Regions from separate parts of the Peribacillus sp. NPDC096447 genome, predicted to be linked through region 1. Evidence: riboswitches for the same ligand, from Rfam matches in the RefSeq annotation. Region 1 holds a riboswitch; each other region holds the start of a gene.
What was found. Region 1 has a riboswitch for thiamine pyrophosphate ahead of tenA (thiaminase II). Riboswitches for the same ligand answer to the same signal wherever they lie in the genome.
Positions count from the first base shown of each region.

Region 2: it holds a riboswitch for thiamine pyrophosphate, as region 1 does, so the genes downstream of both, tenA (thiaminase II) here and tenA (thiaminase II) in region 1, are expected to answer to the same signal.
Region 3: it holds a riboswitch for thiamine pyrophosphate, as region 1 does, so the genes downstream of both, ACIQZD_RS03980 (ABC transporter substrate-binding protein) here and tenA (thiaminase II) in region 1, are expected to answer to the same signal.

Region 1 covers NZ_JBIWEV010000003.1:262,769-269,165, forward strand. The annotation lists gene ACIQZD_RS12525 (ABC transporter ATP-binding protein) at 1-1,200, opposite strand, end outside; gene ACIQZD_RS12530 (ECF transporter S component) at 1,213-1,797, opposite strand; gene tenA (thiaminase II) at 1,812-2,495, opposite strand; TPP riboswitch at 2,631-2,760, opposite strand; gene ACIQZD_RS12540 (MFS transporter) at 3,221-4,582, opposite strand; gene ACIQZD_RS12545 (2-keto-4-pentenoate hydratase) at 4,608-5,381, opposite strand; gene dmpG (4-hydroxy-2-oxovalerate aldolase) at 5,378-6,397, opposite strand.
Region 2 covers NZ_JBIWEV010000002.1:376,832-383,228, reverse strand. The annotation lists gene thiD (bifunctional hydroxymethylpyrimidine kinase/phosphomethylpyrimidine kinase) at 1-345, opposite strand, end outside; gene thiW (energy coupling factor transporter S component ThiW) at 314-835, opposite strand; gene tenA (thiaminase II) at 851-1,540, opposite strand; TPP riboswitch at 1,630-1,736, opposite strand; SAM riboswitch class I at 1,894-1,998, shown strand; gene ACIQZD_RS08735 (Fur-regulated basic protein FbpA) at 2,174-2,362, shown strand; gene ACIQZD_RS08730 (Spo0E family sporulation regulatory protein-aspartic acid phosphatase) at 2,615-2,809, shown strand; gene ACIQZD_RS08725 (GNAT family N-acetyltransferase) at 2,878-3,384, opposite strand; gene ACIQZD_RS08720 (GDSL-type esterase/lipase family protein) at 3,604-4,305, shown strand; gene ACIQZD_RS08715 (ABC transporter ATP-binding protein) at 4,453-5,019, opposite strand; partial or broken gene ACIQZD_RS08710 (ABC transporter transmembrane domain-containing protein) at 5,284-6,016, opposite strand; gene ACIQZD_RS08705 (DinB family protein) at 6,367-6,397, shown strand, end outside.
Region 3 covers NZ_JBIWEV010000001.1:798,517-804,913, forward strand. The annotation lists gene ACIQZD_RS03970 (ABC transporter permease) at 1-196, opposite strand, end outside; gene ACIQZD_RS03975 (thiamine-binding protein) at 193-477, opposite strand; gene ACIQZD_RS03980 (ABC transporter substrate-binding protein) at 489-1,484, opposite strand; TPP riboswitch at 1,619-1,728, opposite strand; gene ACIQZD_RS03985 (protein-glutamine gamma-glutamyltransferase) at 2,031-2,852, shown strand; gene rarD (EamA family transporter RarD) at 2,920-3,849, opposite strand; gene ACIQZD_RS03995 (amidohydrolase) at 3,930-5,531, opposite strand; gene mbcS (acyl-CoA synthetase MbcS) at 5,684-6,397, opposite strand, start outside.

The DNA.
Region 1 (6,397 bases):
GGCTACGCTTAAGCGACGCTTTTGACCCATTGATAATTGAAACGGATGTTTATCCCGATGTGCCTCCAGGCGGAACACTTTAAGCAATGAGCGGACTCTCTCATCTATTTCTTGTTGCGGCCTTTTATCTATTCTCAATGAATAAGCAATCTCTTCATATACAGTATTTGCAACGAACTGAAACTCAGGATTTTGAAAGACAAACGTCATATGATCCGTTGGATTTTTCACCTTTTTAATGGGTGTTCCCAATAATTCATACTTACCATTCGTTTTTATGAACTGCATCAGTGCATGCAAAAGTGTACTCTTCCCCGCGCCATTTTCACCCCTGATTACAATCCATTCACCTGAATGTACCTTCAGCTCTTCAACCTTGATTTTTTCCTCTTTATTCCGAAAACCGCTAAAGCCTTGTACATCCATAAGAGGTGAATCATCTGTAAATGGGTGTTCCCGAATCGGTGCATACTTCTGTATATATTCATCCCAAACACCTGGGAACCAAATTCCATGTTCTTTCATTTCATTTTTATACAGTGAAAGAATGGTGTCTCTTGGACCATCAGCTATGATTTGACCATCATCGTTAAAAAGCACGATTCGTTCGATGAATTCTAAAACATGGTCAATTTTGTGCTCGACGATAATAACCGTTTTGTCTCGTCCGACTTCCTTCAACAATTCCCAGATTTCTACCGTTCCTTCCGGATCAAGCATGGCGGTTGGTTCATCTAAAAATATCACTTCTGGTTCAAGGGCCAATACTGAAGCGATTGCCAGACGCTGTTTCATCCCGCCTGATAATGTTTCAATACTTGTATGGCCTAGGTTCAATCCTACTTTACGGAAATGATTTTGAATCTTCTCTTTCATTTCTTCTTTAGGGACGGAAAGATTCTCAAGGACGAAGGCAATTTCCTCATCGGCAAATGGCATGCAAAACTGACTATCAGGATCTTGAAAAACATACCCCCATGAAGAAGGGCATTTCAATTTCTCCGTTTTCATCGGTACTTCGATGGAATTCGGAATCAATCCGCTTAACACTTGTAAAAGAGTCGACTTACCACATCCTGACGGTCCTAACAATAGCACTTTTTCTCCTTGATCAAACGATAGTGATAGGTCCTTGAATATCAAAGATTCATCACCGGGAAATTTCATTCTTAACTTTTCAACAGAAACGATTGGTTCCATGGCCCTCAACCTCTACTTTTGATCCAGTTCTGCATAATCTTTATTTGAAACCGGACGCACAAGATTAGTTACTCCTGTTGCTTCCAGGACTTTAACTAGATAATAAGCGGTCACACCTGCAAAGAATATGGAACCCACAAACCTCGCTATCATGAATAGCGATAGATTCCAAGTTGAAAGCGCACCTATTTCCCCGTATGCAAAATCCATGATAACTGATGCCAGGCAGGAAGCTATCGCAGCTAAAACGGCCACCGGCAAATTGAATTTTTTATATTTGAACGCCATGAACACCAGTTCCGCGAACAAACCTTGTACCACCCCATATAACAGTACGGTCAGCCCCCATGGTGAACCAAGAAAGAACTCCCCGGAAGCTGCAGCTATCTCCGCCAAAAGTGCCACACCCGGTTTCCGTAAAATTAAAAAGGCGACGGGGCCAGCTATAAACCACATTCCATAAATAAGTTGATCCAGATGTAATCCTAACGGTTTAACGGAATAATAAATCGAACCCCAAAGAATATAAACGATTCCAAATGCTACCGCAATCACGATCGTGACCAATATGTCCGTTAATTTCAATCCTTTTTTCATTGTTTCATTCCCCTTTATACTTCTAGAGTTTCCTTATGTACAGGCCATGTCTCTAAACGATAAGCCATTTCCCAAAATGAGTATTCATATTGGCTGCTGAGGATAAAATGCTCTTTCATTCTTTCCTTATCTTCGTCTGTCACTTTTTCAGCAATCTCATCAAGCCTCGCAATTTGTTCTTCCACCAAAGTGCGGAACCACTCTCCTCCGTAAGCCGCTATCCATTCTTGATAAATCGGCTCTTCCGGCATGCATCCTTGCAGTCTTTCACCTATTTCATAATACAGCCAGTAACACGGCAAGATAGCTGCAATAACATCTCCTAAATGTCCCGAATATGCCGCACGATACATATGGGAAGTATAAGCATAAGCAGTCGGGGCAGGTTTGAAATTATCCCGTTCTTCTTTTGTGATGCCTAATCTCTCGGAAAAATTCTCATGAAGCTTCAACTCCGCTTCATATGTTCCTTGTGCATGGCCGGCAAGCCTGCTTGTTGTATGTAAATCTGTAGCTTTGACTGCCCCTAAAGCTTGAACTCTAGCAAAATGAGATAAATAATAGGCATCTTGCATGACATAAAAACGAAAACTCTCCAATGGCAATGTGCCATCACCTATTCCTGCAACAAACGGGTGATTAAAACTAGCTTCCCAAATATGATCAGCTTCCTGACGAATTTCCTCTGAAAACTTCATGTCCATTACCTCCAACTTATATTTTTCAAGAAATGTTACGGAAAAAAACCTTTTATCACCCCTTTTTTTGCAAACAAAAAACCACTTTCTTAAACGTAAAGAAAGTGGTTGTACTTGAAATAATACAGAAACGTATTGTTCCAGACCCCACTTCCCTACGCTGGTATAAACCAGATCAGGTTCTAAGGGTCTTAAAGTCATACTTTAATCTCAGCTTCTGCGGTAAAAATCAACTTTCACCTATAAAGCACCCCTAGTGGTACAAATTGTATATCAAATTTCATTTGCCTTTATATTAACACGATAAATCCAATTGTCAAACGTATTACGGAAAGTTTTCAACTTAATGATTTAGGGTTACTAACCTTTCAATCTTGCATAAACCCCCATTTACCCGGCGTTTAACGGCACTTTAATCAATGATGTTCAATACGTAATTCACTCGTGAATTTAGCTACTTTACTCGTGAGTTTGGCCGGTTTACTCGTGAAATTGATGTTTACTTGGGATTTCTGCTGCTTTACTAATGAGTTTAGCCGCTTTAGTTATGAGTTTGGCCGGTTTACTCGTGAATTTAGGTGTTTTACTCGTGAATTCAACTGGTTTACTCGTGAATTTAGCTGTTTTACTCGTGAATTCTATTATTCTCTAAAAAATGGCCTATATGTCAGGGAACAGTTGCATGACTGTCCGCTGACATATAGGCCATCTACTAAAAAACAATATTATACATTCGACGTTGCTTTTAGTTTTATATTTCCCTCAACCTGTAGTTTATCATAGCTGCCATACCTCTCTTTCACAACGAGTAACGCCAAGGCAGCCATTATGCTCGGAACCGTGAAGGCCATGAATGCATTTTGTGGTGAATAGTTTGCAGCCAGCAGTAATCCTATTAATGTTGGGGCAACAATCGCTCCCATTCTACCAAAAGCCAAGGCCCAACCTATCCCGGTGGACCTTATCTCCCGCGGATAATACTCGGATATATACGTATTGGCCAAATTCATCGTGCCGACTGTACAGGCACCTCCAAAAGCGATCAGAATATATAATGCTACTTCATTTGAGGTCAAACCTAATATGACAAAACAAACAGTACCCATGGCACAGAGGGATAAAAGTACTCTTCTATGGCCTATTTTCCCAACTAAGTACCCTCCAATTATCGATCCGCCAATTTGTCCTATTCCCGATATAAGATTGAAAGATAAACTGGATGAAAGGCCGTATCCGGACTGCTGCATGATTTTGGGTAACCATGTATTGAGTCCGTATACCATAAGTAAACAATTAAAGGCAGCTACCCAAAACGCAAATGTGCTAAGAGTACGCTTATTTTCAAAGAGTTTCTTGACTGGAAAGCCCTTTGCCCTTTCTTGGACTTTGGCAAACTCATAATCATCCGACTCTTTATAGTCGCCGTCTGGGTCAATGCGATTCAGGATTCCAGCTAGCTTATCTCCTTGTTTTCGAATAACATAATAGGAAAGCGATTCAGGAAATTGCTTCATGAAGAATGGCAGTGCCAGCAAGGGAAGCGCCCCTATCCAATACAAAACCCTCCAACTCATTTGTTCCATCACATACATTCCAATTAAAGAAGCGAGTATGCTTCCGATAGAATAACCGCAGTACATAGCGGTTACAATGAGCACCTTATTCTTTTTGGGTGAGTATTCCGCCATTAAGGAGATGACGTTTGGCATTAATCCTCCCATTCCCAAGGCTGCTATAAATCGCATAACCGAGAAAAAGGCAGGATGCGGGGCAAAACTTGAAAGTAATGTAAAAACACTGAATAGACATATACAAATGGCAAGCACTTTTTTTCTCCCTATTTTATCCGCCAGAGGTGCAAAAATGAGTGCCCCCACCATCATTCCGAACAATGAGTAACTTGCTATTCCGCCAGCTTCGACTGGCGTCAAGTTCCATTCCTCCATCATCAAAGGCAAACCTACTCCGTACATGGCTATATCAAATCCATCGAAGGTAATTGCGAACAAACACCACATGAAGACCATTATATGAAAACGGCCAAATCTACTATTACCTACAACTTCCGAAGCATTGACTTCACGCAATTAATTCCCTCCTCTTTGCCATATTTCACGCTATAACATGTAATGTCAGTTTCCCTAGTTCACCGTAATCTGCTATTATTTCATCACTTGCCTGTATGGATACGGCATCTGTAATTCCGCCTACTAAAACAATCATTCCAGCCTGAATGGAAAGTCCTTCCCGGCTAATCATTTTTACAAGTTCCACAATTGAATGAATCGGGTGATCGAGCACAGCTTCACCGCGACCCCTCTTTTGCATTTCACCATTTTGATAAAGCGTAACTTCTGCTTGAGCCCAGTCCGTGTGATACGGTGAATAAGCTTGATTGCTAAGCAGGATTTTTGCTGAGGATGCGTTATCCGCTACTACATCGGTAAGTGTAAAAGAAAAATTTTTATAACGGCTATCAATAACTTCCAGAGCAAGAAATACACATTCTACAGCCGGCCAGACATCTTTCGCCGTAATATTTGCACCTTTCAGTTCTTCCTTGAACAAAAAAGCAAATTCAGGTTCCACTCTCGGATGAATGAGTTCCCCAACTTTTAATACTGGTTTAGTTAGCTCCATGCCAGATGTCAACCTGCCATAGATTGCTTCCTCTACCCCTACTTGCTGTTGTTTGGCTTTGCTCGTCAAGCCCATCTTCCATCCGATGAATCTGTTATCACCAGTAAGTGTCTCATTTATGCTCAACTTCTGGATTTCATACGCTTGATTTACTGTTAGTTCAGGATTGGATAATGTAAGCTTATCCATTTCACGACCGTTTTTTTGCGATTCGGCAACCCGTTTTGCCAGTTGATCTAGTTTCATCTTAAAGTCCCTTCTTTCTGAAACGCCATTTGCTTAGCTACTTCAATTATGGTATCTTCCTGACCACCAACCACTTTTTGTCGACCAAGCTCCAACAAAATATCCCGGGCGTCAACTCCATACTTTTTCGCCGCTTTATTTGCATGCAATAAAAAGCTGGAGTACACGCCACTATAACCCATGATTAAACTAGAGTCTGTTATTTCCTGGGGCTTGGGCATGATTGTATTTCCAACTTCCTCCGAAAGATCAAGCATTTTATATAAGTCAATTTCGGTACGGATACCCATCCTATCCAGAACGGCAACAAGCACTTCCGTCTGGGTATTGCCAGCACCTGCACCGAGACAGCGGATGCTGCCATCGATTCTATTCGCCCCTTCTTCAATTGCCATAAGTGAATTTGCCACAGCGAGCGATAAGTTATTGTGAGCATGAAAACCAATATCGATTTTAAGCTTTGATCTTAATAAACTGATCCGCGCCTTCACATCTTGGGGCAAAAAAGATCCGGCGGAATCAACAACATACACAGCATCAGCTCCATAGGATTCCATTAAAGTGGCTTGCTCAAGTAGTTTTTCCGGAGATGCCATGTGAGACATCATTAAAAACCCGATTGCTTCCATACCGAGATGTTTCGCTGCTTCCAGATGTTGCTTTGAGACGTCCGCCTCCGTTACATGGGTTGCAATCCGCGCCATTTTCGCCCCAACGTGAGCGGCTTCTCTTAATTGGTCGATTGTCCCTATACCAGGGATTAAAAGTACTGAAATAACCGATTGGCCAGCAGCTTCAACAGCGGCTTCCACCAATTCAATATCATTCACTTTTGAAAAACCATATTGTAAGGATGATCCGCCCAGTCCATCTCCATGAGACACTTCAATATAAGGGACACCCGCAGCACTAAGTTTCCCAGTCATGTTCTTTACTTGATCGATGGTGAATTGATGTGCAACTACATGGCTCCCATCCCGCAATGCAACTTCAGTCACCAATACATCTTTACGCAA
Region 2 (6,397 bases), on a different contig from region 1:
GAGCAAATGGTGGCCGCTTTTGGAAATCATGACAGGGTCAAGGATAACGATGGCAGGCATGAAGGTTTTAAGGGACGCAGCGACTGTTTCCACGATTTCTTTTGATCCAAGCATGCCTATTTTTACTGCATCGACAGGAATATCTTCAAATATAGCTGCAATTTGGTCCGATATGATAGCTGTTTCAATTGGCTGTACTGAACGGACTTCCATTGTATTTTGTGCGGTTACGGCTGTTATGGCAGACATTCCAAAGACCCCATGTGCAGAAAATGTTTTTAAATCCGCTTGGATTCCAGCACCGCCCCCTGAATCAGAGCCGGCGATGGTTAATGCTGTTTTCATAAAAAAACCCCTTCATATAATTATTTTTTAGAAGTATTTTAAGTAATATGAAAGCTAAAATCGCACCTGCGAATGAACTGAGCATAAAAGCCGGTAAAAAACCAAAAAGAGCAGCTTTTTCCCCCAATAGGAGGATGGCAAGTGGATAACAGGCCAGGGAACCGAGAATGCCGGTCCCGATCACTTCACCTAAACAGGCGAATTTTAAGCTTTGTGTTTTTCGATAAAGGATGGCAGCCAAAAGTGCACCGATCATGCTGCCGGGAAAGGCGAATATTGAACCGGTACCAGACATGTTTCTAATGATGGAAACTAAAAAAGCTTGTGTCACAGCATAAGCAGGCCCCAATAGAACGGCCGTGAGGACATTCGCCAGATGCTGAATAGGGAAGACCTTTGCAAATCCTGCAGGGATGAAAATAAATGAACTGGTCAGCGTCGTTATAGCCGTGATCATGGCAGTCAACGTCAGTTTCTTGATAGGATTCATCATCATGTCTGCGACCTACAGCGGCCAATCCTGCTCATTTTGAACCATATCCCAGAATAAATATTCATATCGGGAAGTAACCAAAAAGTGCTTTTCTAATCTAAGAAGTTCCTTTTCTGGCATGCCTTCCGTCAATTCTTCCAACAATGCGATCAGCCACTTGTGTGCTTCCCCGAATTCAGGTGATGAATAGGACCTTATCCAATCTGCGTAGCGATTGTTTTCCAATGCTGCTCCATTTTGTTCTTTTAATAGCAAACCGATTTCATAATAATCCCAAGCGCAGGGCAGGAGACAGGCGATCAAGTCTGCCAAAGTCCCATGCTGAGCTGCATTTAGCATGTAACCTGTATAGGCTAGAGTGGTGGGAGTAGGTTCTGTATCTTCCAATTCCTTGGAACTGATCCCGAATTCGGAAGCATACTGCCGATGGATATCCATTTCCACTTGAAGGGTTTCATTTAAAATACTCGCAAACTTTGCCATGGTTTCGATGTTATGAGCTTTGATGACACCTAAAGCAAAGAGCTTGGAATAATCCATGAGATAGATATAGTCCTGCTTCAGGTAATAGGCAAATTTCTTTTCAGAAAGCGTACCGTTTCCAATTGCCTGGACAAAGGGATGTGAATGGTTCCTTTTCCAAATCTCTTTTGCCCGTGCATGAAGTCTATCACTGAATGTTTCTGTTTTAATATTCTCCATTGTTCATCCTCCTTTAGAATGGTTCCCCTTAATAATGAAAAACCCCGCTCCTGAATACGGAACGGGGTAGATGGATATAGTCTGTAAATGGACGATATCATCCACTTCCCTCCGCCGGTATGAGCCGGTTCAGGTTCAAAGGGTCCGGAACTATTTCCATCTCAGTCTTAAAAAAAAGACTCCCCTAGTGGTGTGAATTGTATGTAATTACTGACATCATATCAGAAAGACAAGAAAATGCAACCCGTATTTGAAGAGGGAGCACTTTATGTCCAGGAAAAAAGGGAGAACCAGGTAATTGACTTTTGATGATTATTAGGATAGAATCATTTCTACAACATTTATATATCGAATTCTTATCCAGAGAGGTGGAGGGACTTGGCCCAAAGAAACCTCGGCAGCGGACCCGTTTTGGGAACTGTGCTAAATCCAACAAGCATATGCTTGGAAGATAAGAAGAGCCGCACGGATACTGTCAGCCTCTTCTTGAATTAGAAGGGGCTTTTATTTTTGGGAAATAACGTTTAGTGACATAATAGAAAAGGTATATATAATTTGGTGAAAATCAAATAAGTTGATAAAGTTAGCTAACTAGAAGCAGGCTCTAGGATGACTAGGAAAGGAGCCATTTACATGGCAGAATTATTTAAGAGGATTGAACAGAGGAAGGCAAAGCTCATTGAAGAGCTATTGGCCAATGGAGTATACAAAACCTCTGATGAAAGGCACCTTTATGATGCCCCATTAAAAGTGCTTGAAGATGAATATAAGATTGTTATAAATAGACCTAATAACGAGTCACCTTCTGAATGGATGACATAGTAAGCGATGGACTATATTTTGGGTTCTTGGATAAGGGATATGATGTAAGCATTCACAGTCTACACTAGTGGATGCTTTTTTGCGTTTAATAGGAAATGACATAAAATATACATAATTAAAGAATGAAGTAGGTGTTTTGTCACATTTAACCTATAAAATAACACATTTTATTTCTGAAAAATAGTTGATTTTAACTAGTAGTTTCATTATGATGAAAGTGTAAAAAAATTGAATAAATGGGAGGTGACATATATGCCTTGCCGTAAGGTAACTATAGAAAGGGTAGAAGAAAAGAGACAGGAAATGATCAAATTGGCAGCAAGTTATGGCTTAACAAGTCTGCTAACTGTTCAAGCCAGTCAAGAATTGGATACACTATTAAATGCGTTAGCAAGAAAAAGAGAGTCTGAATATTATTCCCTCCAAAAAGCATATAGGTATTTTTAAATTAGCCAAATCGACCTGTATTAATTTGAAAAAGCTACTGCTCAAGGCAATAGCTCTAAAGAATAAAATTAAATATCGACACGTTTACCAAGAATGATCAAATCCCGCTCAATGCCATCCAGCTCGGCAACTTGAGGTAAATGTGCCCATTCTTCAAACCCGAATTTGGAAAAAAGCTTAAGGCTTGGTATATTGTGGGCGAAAATGAAGCCCAATAAAGTTTTAATACCTATTTTTGGACTCAATTCAATTGCCTTTTGGATCGAAATTTGTCCAATTCCTTTTCCCCGGAAATAATCATCAATATAAATGCTGATTTCGGCAGTGGAATTATATGCCGGTCGGCCATAGAAGGATTGAAAGCTCATCCATCCAGCAGTCTTCCCTTCTATAGTAATGATATATAGCGGTCTACTTTCTGAATGATGTTCCTCAAACCATTTAACCCTCGATTGGACGGATACAGGTTCCGTATCCGCCGTGACCATTCTTGAAGCAATTGTCGAATTATATATTTCTACAATTCTGGGTAGATCAGATAGTTCTGCCTCTATAAACTCTATGTGCTCTTCCATGATTTAAACTCCTAACTATCATTTATTCAATCTCCAGAATGAAGGGTAATCCCGTTTTTTGTTTAAGGGACGGTGAATGACACCCAATCCATTGAAAGTTTTTTATTATCATACACTCTTTACTCTTTATCTGACAATTCTTTTTTTATGTTAAGTCTGCAGGTTTTTGGGGTATGTAAAGGATTAAATACTTCTAGTAAAAAGACAGAGGAGAACCAAATGAAAAAATTGTCAGTTTTTTTGATTATAGTACTGGTTATATGTTTTGCTGCATATGAATTTCAGGCCTCGGAGTCGGAAGATGTGCAAAGGGTGATGGCTTTTGGAGATTCGTTAACCTATGGAAAAGGGGATAAGGACGGGGAAGGATATATAGAAGGCCTGGAGGATGAATTGAATAATCCGGAATCGGAACAAAAAGTGAGTTTTTGGAATTACGGTATAAAAGGCCAGGAAACGGATGGGGTGATGAAACAGCTTGATGATTACCGCATTAAAACGAAACTTGATGAAGCCGATACTTTCATCGTTTATATCGGAACGAATGACTTGATCAATAGTAACGGCGGGGACTTGGAGAAAATCAGTGATCGAAAAATCAATGAGGGTAAACGGGAGTATATCAGCCATCTGAAAAAGATTACGTCAACACTGATAAAGGCAAACGATAAAGCGGATATTCTGGTAGTGGGACTATATAACCCAATTAAAGGAAATCAAAAACTTGAAAAGCACATTCGCGATTATAACCAGTCAATAAAGGGAATAGCGGATAAAGACAAAAGGATGTTATTCATTCCTACGAATGATCTTTTTGAAGGTAAAAAGAAAACAGAGTATTTCAGTGATAAGTTACATCCGAATGAAAAAGGGTATCAGCTCATTGCGAATCGGGTTTTGGAAAGTTATGATTTCAAATGAAAGCAAAAATGCACAGAAAGGCATTCTGTGCATTTTTGCTTGCTAGGAATTTAATATGGCTTTTAGCTGAGGGAACTGCAAGTCATGGAGTTGCTTGTATCTGCCGTTGTTTTGCAATAACTGTTCATGTGTTCCTTTTTCATGAACCTACCCTTTTTCCAGGACGATTATTTGATCGGCATCATGAATGGTCGATAAACGATGAGCAATGACTATTGAAGTCCGGTTTATCAATAAACGTGACAAAGCTTCCTGTATCAAATGTTCGGATTCTGTATCCAATGCCGCCGTTGCTTCATCGAGAATGATGATTTGCGGATTTTTCAAAAGTGCCCTGGCAATGGCAATCCGCTGTTTTTGTCCGCCTGAAAGCTTGACTCCGCGCTCTCCAATTTGAGAATCATAACCATCAGGAAAGGCACTGATAAAGTCATGCGCATTTGCCGCTTTGGCGGATTCAATGATTTCATCATCTGTAGCATCAAGTTTTCCATACACGATGTTATCACGGATGGAACCGTTGAATAAAATGATATCCTGGGAGACAACTCCCATTTGTCCCCTTAATGATTTCAGTGATACATTTTTGATATCATGGCCATCCATTTTAATTGTCCCATCTTGCGGATCATAAAATCGGATCAAAAGGCTCGTGATGGTCGATTTTCCTGCACCAGAGGAGCCGACCAGAGCGGTTACTTGACCAGCTTTCATGGTCAGGTTTAAATTGCTGAGTACAGGAACACTCTCATCATAAGAAAAATCAACACATTGAAATTCAATTTGCTTTTTTATGGAAGGGAGTTCAATGGCATTTCCCTTGTCACTTATTTCAGGTTGTGTTTCCAATATTTCAGTTATCCGCTCAAAGGCGGCGGCTGATTGCTGGACAATGCTGATGACCCGGCTAAAATTGCGAACGGGACTCTGCAGCAACCTCAAATAGGCGAGGAAGGCCACGATTAATCCTATTGTGAATTCACCTTCCATCACTTGCCAGGCACCGAACACAATGACTGCTACAAGACCGATATTGTTCAGTAAATCAATAATCGGACCGAACATGGAACGTAGCCGAACGGATCTAACGTTCGCAGCCATGTTTTCCTGATTACGCTCGGCAAACCGCCTTGATTCGAATTCTTCATTTGTAAAAGATTGAATGAGCCGCATTCCTGAAATGGAATCCTGTAACTGGTTGCTGACATCTCCTGCGGAACTTTGCACAGACCTAAATGACATCCTGATGCGTTTCCCGAATACCCTTGTGATATAGAACATGAAAGAATGTAAAAAGAAGGACAATGGTCAGCTTCCAGTTAATGAAAAGCATATATACCGCCACGGCAATGAAAGTCACCGTGTCTGTCAAGACTTGAAGCATGCTCGAAGAGATGAGCTGCTGCAGTAAGTTGACATCATTGGTCAACCGGGACATTAAGTCACCAGTACGGTTTTTGTCAAAGAATTTCATATCCAGTGTTTGAATGTGGTCATACATGTTATTCCGTATATCCATAATAGCCTTTTGACCGACCTTGGAAACGATATAGCTGTTAAAGTAGTTCAGTAAAGCCAATAAGATGCTAGCACAAAGAATTCCTGTGCCAATCCAGATTAACAAATCATATCTTTTTTCGGGAATGACTTTATCAATCGTAAACTGCGTCAACTGGGGGATGGAGAATTCAAGCAATGAAATGAAAAGCATGATACATAAAGTCAAAGTGCAGAACTTCCATTTGGATGGTACCCGATTGAACATTTGTTTGAGCATCAACCATATGCTTCCTTTTGAGGGTATTGCATGCATGGCACTGCGGCCTTTGTGGCTGAATGGAATATGTCCTCCACTCATAGCGATCACTCCTATTAGACTATCCATGATGAATTTTGAAAGTCATTTGAAATTTACCTTAATGACTATCATAGAGCTTTTCAAAAAATAGACAACTTTTAATCGGTTCGTTTCTGTCAAAAAGTATTATTATTTTACACTTTCCTATAGGACATGGAATAATTAAAGGAGATTAGCGAGGCTTATAAGAGGAGATGCTAAAAATGAATGAAAATGAAAAAATCAGGGAAGAGC
Region 3 (6,397 bases), on a different contig from region 1:
ACGCAAGCTCAGTTGTCGATATAAGGTGTCCGTAAAGATTGCGCGACGACTCAATTCCTTCAATGAAAATGGCCGATGGAGCGGGAAGCAGCCATTCTTCAACCTTCAATAAGACTGTCACTGACTCCCAAACTATCAGCAACAATAATAAAAGAAAGAAGGGAGCCCCCTTCTTCCAAATTCCCCTTCCGATCATGCCCGATATTTCTCCGTTAACGTATCCATCGTAATCCCGCTTGGCTGATATAATATTTTCACTTGCGAAATGACATTCGGCGATCCTATTTCAATCATTCTTACATTCATTTTTTCTATCACGGCAAAAAGTTCGGAAAGCTCGCCCTCCATTGTCGTTTCAAGCGGGTGAACCTCATACTTGACACCAGATTCTTCAATGATCTTGATTGCTTCATCGACCATAGGGATGACATTTTCCCCTTTAGGAATAATTTGTATACTAATTAATGAATTGGCCATTGTATTTCCTCCTATTTTGGTAAAAATTCATTGGTAAATGCCTTTTCAGGATCGAAATCACCTTCAAGAAGTTTGTTTTCAGTCATCCAATCACTGTAATTCTTCCAGATTTCCAGTTTTTGTTCACCCCAACGCGGAGCATCATCCTGATACTTGGCTGCAAGCCACTCCTGGCTTTTCTTAACTAGTTTTGCATCAAGATCCGGCGCAGACTTAATTAACATGTCTGCTGCATCAGCAGGATTCTTAATCGCAAACTGGTACCCTTTCGATGCTGCATGAACGAATGCTTTAACAGTTTCGGGATCTTCTTTTATCATCTTTTCATTTGTAGTCAAAACAGGCGTATAGTAATCAAGCTTATCAGAGTATTCGGTTAAGTAAACCATATTAAGCTTTTCATTTCGCAACTCAGCCTCAATGCCTGTCCATCCATAATAAATCCAGGCAAAATCTATATCCCTTTTAACCGAAGTGAAAAAGTCCATGTCTCCTGTATTGACTATATCCACTTTATTTACATCCGCATTTTCTTTTTTCATTAGTGAATCAATAATGGCCTTTTCAACCGGAGACCCCCAGCCACCATACGTTTTCCCTTCAAAATCCTTGGGAGTTTTTATATTCTTTGCCTCAGGGGAAGCGAATCCAGAGGTATTATGCTGGATGACGGCAGCAACCGAAACAATTGGCACGCCCTGCACGCGGGCCTGTGTTATGCCCTCCTGGTAGCTCACGCCAAATTCAGATTTTCCTGAAGCGACAAGCTTATCCGCTCCAGCTTCACCTGGCATGATAATTTCCACATCAAGACCTTGCTCTTTAAAATAACCTTTTTCCTTGGCAACATACAATCCTGTATGGTTTGTATTCGGTGTCCAATCGAGAACGACCGATACCTTTTTTAATTCTTCATTTTTGGATGCTTCTTCTTTTTCATTAGTTCCGCCTGCACCACATCCAGCCAAAAGGAACAACGAAGTTAACAGTGGTAAGAATTTATTCAAGTTATTATCCTCCTATACATCATATAAGATCCATATGCCGGAACCATAATGGGACTCCAGGGTCTATTCAAATACTGGATAAAAAAGCAAAAAACGCCCGAAGATGAATTCGGACGTTAACATACAAAACAGAAAATCAGTAATAATATGTTCCCTCCGCTGGCATCATCCAGATCAGGTTCAAAGAGTCAGCATCTAAAGGATGCAATCTCAGCCAGCAGTACTGGCCCCCCTACATTTCTCGCACATATGAACTTTTCTCTCTCATTATATCAATTCATAGGGAAAAGGGAATACTAATTTGCTTCTTCTCACTAATTGGAAAGGTATTCCTTGCTCTTAAGGATATCTAGCAAAACATCTTTAGGAACGAAAATCATTGAAAGCAAGGTAATTCTGCCTCTTACCATTCCAATCATTCTTGGATGCAACGGTGGCAAATAGTCATTTCTTTGCAGGCGTTCATATAATGAGCATTACATGTAGACATTTATGTTTACTGGTTTTATAAACCGTTAATTTAATAAGCAAAAGGTGGATATGATCATGATAAAGATTAATCACAAATGGTTAGATGTCAGTCAAATCCAACCAGGAATAGCATCTGCTAAATCACTTGAAATTCTCCAATGTTTGGCGGGAGATTCTAACGTTCTTGAATACCGGAACTTTGGTGAGTTTAATTTCGATATGCAGCTGAGGCACCGAGTCATTGAGGCAGCTATTGCGTTGGATAAGAGTGATGCAGAATTTTCCACACTTGAGGAATCGCAATCCAATGAACAATATTGGCGCCTTTCAAAGGGTGGCACCTTTACTCTTCAGCCAGGGATTTTCCCTCATGCTGCACTTCTGGACATTTTCATGAATGGAAGGCTTTATGCTTTCGAATGCGGGACAGCAATAGTCGTCACTTTTTTAAAGGCGATTTTGGATTTAATCGGACCTAGGAATTTCGACTATCTTTTTTCAAACCTTTTTTTATATGACTGGCGCCCTCCAGAGAATATGGCTCTTAATATTCATCAAGGAAGGGATTATTCACCAGGCGATTGCGTTTACTTCATTAACCCTGATCACGACAAGTCAACTCCTGAATGGCAAGGTGAAAATGCCATATTATTAGGGAGAAACCTCTTTTATGGCCACGGGATCGGGATTACCACTTCACAGGGAATCATCAATGAATTAAATAGCAATAGAAAGCCGTACGCCACCATATCAGCATTCCTGACAACGCATATCATTTTCCTGGATAGTTCCTTCTATAGACAATTCCAACTAAATAGAGCAAAGCCCGAACACTGTCCTGTCAGCCTTTCCAATTGTATTGTTTCTGAAATAGGTTCGAAGATATACCTTTCATGACCTTTCTGTTTTATATACCGGCGTAAAAAAATGCTTGGGGAGAGATCTCCCAAGCATTTTTTCTTATTCATGCACCAATATTCCCTTTGCCTTTAAGCCTGCGGGCATTGGCCTGACCCCATTTCGTTATGGATAGTGTATAAACCGCCAAGGCTGACCATATGAACAAAAAGGCTAAAAGATGTGCTTTGGTAAAACTTTCATGATAGATGAATACCCCGATCAATAAAGATAAGGTCGGAGCGATATACTGAAAAATGCCAAGCATCGATAACGGGATTTTCTCCGCCCCTTTTGCAAAATATAAAAGAGGCAAGGCCGTGACAATCCCGCCGCCCACCAACAGCAAGCTTGTGCTTCCTTCTGTAAAGAATTGCATTTCTGATCGGTTCATCAAGTATATCAGGTAACCCAGGGCCAGAGGCGTTACCATCATCGTTTCGAGCGTCAGCCCGATCGCCGCTTCGGCCTTGATCATTTTTTTTGCCAGACCGTATAATCCAAAGGTCATGGCCAAAACAAGAGAAATCCACGGGATCGTGCCAAAATGAATGCCCAGGATCAAGACTCCGATTCCTGCAAGCAGGAACGAAATGATTTGGGCCCCGCTCAATTTTTCTTTTAAGACTATCACTCCCAATAGTACACTGACTAGCGGATTGATATAATATCCAAGGCTCGTGTCGAGGATCCGTCCTGAGTTAACGGCCCAGATGAACACTCCCCAATTAGCTGTAACAAGCAGTGACGCCGTAAGTAATGCCGCAAAGAGTTTGGGATTTCCCATTATGTTTTTGACATAGACAAGAAACGACTGCCATTTTTTCATGAACATCAATAAAACCAGCATGAACACGAAAGACCATAATACCCTCTGAGCTAAAATTTCTATTGCACCGACCCCCTGAAGGAACTTCCAGTAAATCGGCACGACTCCCCACATCATGTAAGAAAGGGCTGCATAGATCGCCCCTTCTTTTTGTTCATCCACGTTCATAACCTGCCTTCTTTCCATTTACATTCCTTTTATCTAATTCCATCTCACAATTTTGTATTTCCATTTCTTTTTTGCAACTGTTATTTTTTATCATACATGATTTTGTCATCGATGACCGTCATGACCGCCTCAGCTTTTAGGAGGTCATCCGGCGCAACAGCAAAGACATCCAGATTAAACACGGTAAAATCGGCATCGTACCCTTTAATGATTACACCACGTCGTTTTTCCTGGCCAATTGCCGCAGCACTCCCTTTTGTATACAGTGCAAAGGCTTCGTAAACGGAAAGCCTTTCACCCAGGCCATATACGGTATGGTCCTCACTATTGATTTTCATCCTTGTGACAGCTGCATGAATGCCCAAAATTGGATTTAATGGCTCAATGGGTGCATCCGACCCTCCCGCACAAATGATGCCCAAATTCAAATAGGTTTTCCAGGCATAGGAGGATTTCAACAGATTGGCTGGAACCTTTTCTTCCACCCACGGAAAATCGGACGGGACGAAGCCCGGTTGGATATCAAAGATTAACGGCAGCTTTGCCGCCCGCTGCAACAGCTCTGGCCGGACGATCTGCGCATGGATGAGCCGGTCCCTCTGTCCCTCTTGCGGGGGGAGGGCCTCAATTGCATTCAAGACATATTCAAAAGCGAGATCGCCAATCGCATGGACAGCAATCGGCATTCCGGCATCCCTTGCTTTTTTCACCAATTCCTGAAGCTCGTTTTCAGTGAATATCGCGACTCCATTCGTATTCTTTTGATCTACATAAGGCTCGCTCAAAAGGGCTGTGCGTCCGCCTAAGGAGCCATCCGTAAATATCTTCATGCTGTCGAATTTAATATATCGCGTACCTTTCTGATAGCCGCCGCCTGCTGCCAGCATTTCTTCAAACGCTTCGTGATGGACGAGTAAATTGGCGCGGAAGGCCATTTCCCGGTCCTCGATCACCGATTTAAACGCCTGATATGTCGGCATGAAGCCATTGTAATAATAGAGGTCCTCAGTATGTCCCCCAGTCAAACCTAGCTTATATGCGTCTTCTATGGCCTCTGTGAGCGCGTTTTCGATATATTCTTGATCAATGCCCGGAAGACTGTCTAAAATTAGGTTTTGTGCCTGACTTTCTTTAAATAAACCATTTAAACGTCCGTCCGGATAACGGCAGATCACCCCGCCTGAAGGTTCTTTGATATCTTCTTTAATTTCCGCTTCCAAAAGGGCACGGGAATTGACCACCAGGGCATGACGGCAGATCCTTTTCAATACGATGGGATGTTCTGTCGATATAACATCAAGCTCATCCCGTAATATCAATTCAGGACTCGGCCATTCGTTTTCATTCCACCCTTCGGCAACAATCCACTTTCCAGCCGGGGTCTTTGAGCACTTTTCCTTCAAGGATTTCATGATGGACTGCCTGCTATCCATCAAGGAGAGGTCTAAACGAAGCAGCCTTTCACCATGCCCGACCAAATGAAGGTGACTATCCACTAACCCTGGCAGCATCGTTTGTCCTTTTAAGTCGATTTCCCTGGAAATATTGCCGGCATATTCATTTTTCAAATAATCCTGGCTGCCAGTATCAACAATTACCCCCTTTTCAGTGAAGACTGCCTCCACTTGATCGTTTTCTTTAACCATCGTATAAATCGACCCATTGAACCATAACGTTCCCATTCCGGCTTTACACTCCTTATTAAATGATTGTTACTGTGCAGATATGCAGTAAGTGTACCATCTCATATCATGAATTCCCATATTTATGCTTTTAACCTATCCCCTATGTAAAAAAAAACGCCAGCCATGGAGGCTGACGATAATGCTTACAATCAATTGTTAAGGAGTGCTTCTTCCCTTTTCCGTAAATCCACCCGTTTGATTTTACCCGAAGTCGTTTTGGGCAGCTCTTCCAAAAATTCGATTTTCCTTGGGTATTTATATGGGGCAGTCAATTCTTTCACGTGAGATTGGAGCGTCTTGATCAAGTCTTGGCTGTTCGGATCAACATCATCCATCAAGACGACATATGCCTTGACCACATTTCCCCTTATTTCATCAGGACTTGCTATAACGGCACACTCTTTAACATATGGATGCTTAACGAGTGCATCTTCCACTTCAAACGGTCCAATCGTATATCCCGAGCTGATGATGATATCATCGGAACGACCTTCAAACCAGAAGTAACCATCCTCATCCTTTTTCGCCTGATCGCCAGTGATATAATAATCCCCACGGAATTGCTGCGATGTCCGCTCGGGATCTTTAAAATATTCTTTAAAGAGAGCAGGTGTATCGACATGTACGGCAATATCCCCCACTACACCAGGAGAACAAGGTTTACCGGAATCATCAATGATATCCACATGGTTGCCCGGCGTCGGTTTGCCCATGGAGCCCAATTTAATTTCCATGCCTTTTGTTACACCTACCAACAGGGTATTTTCAGTCTGTCCATATCCATCACGCACTTCAATATGGAAATGGTTTTTAAAGACCTCGAACACTTTTTGATTTAAAGGCTCTCCCGCTGATACAGCACT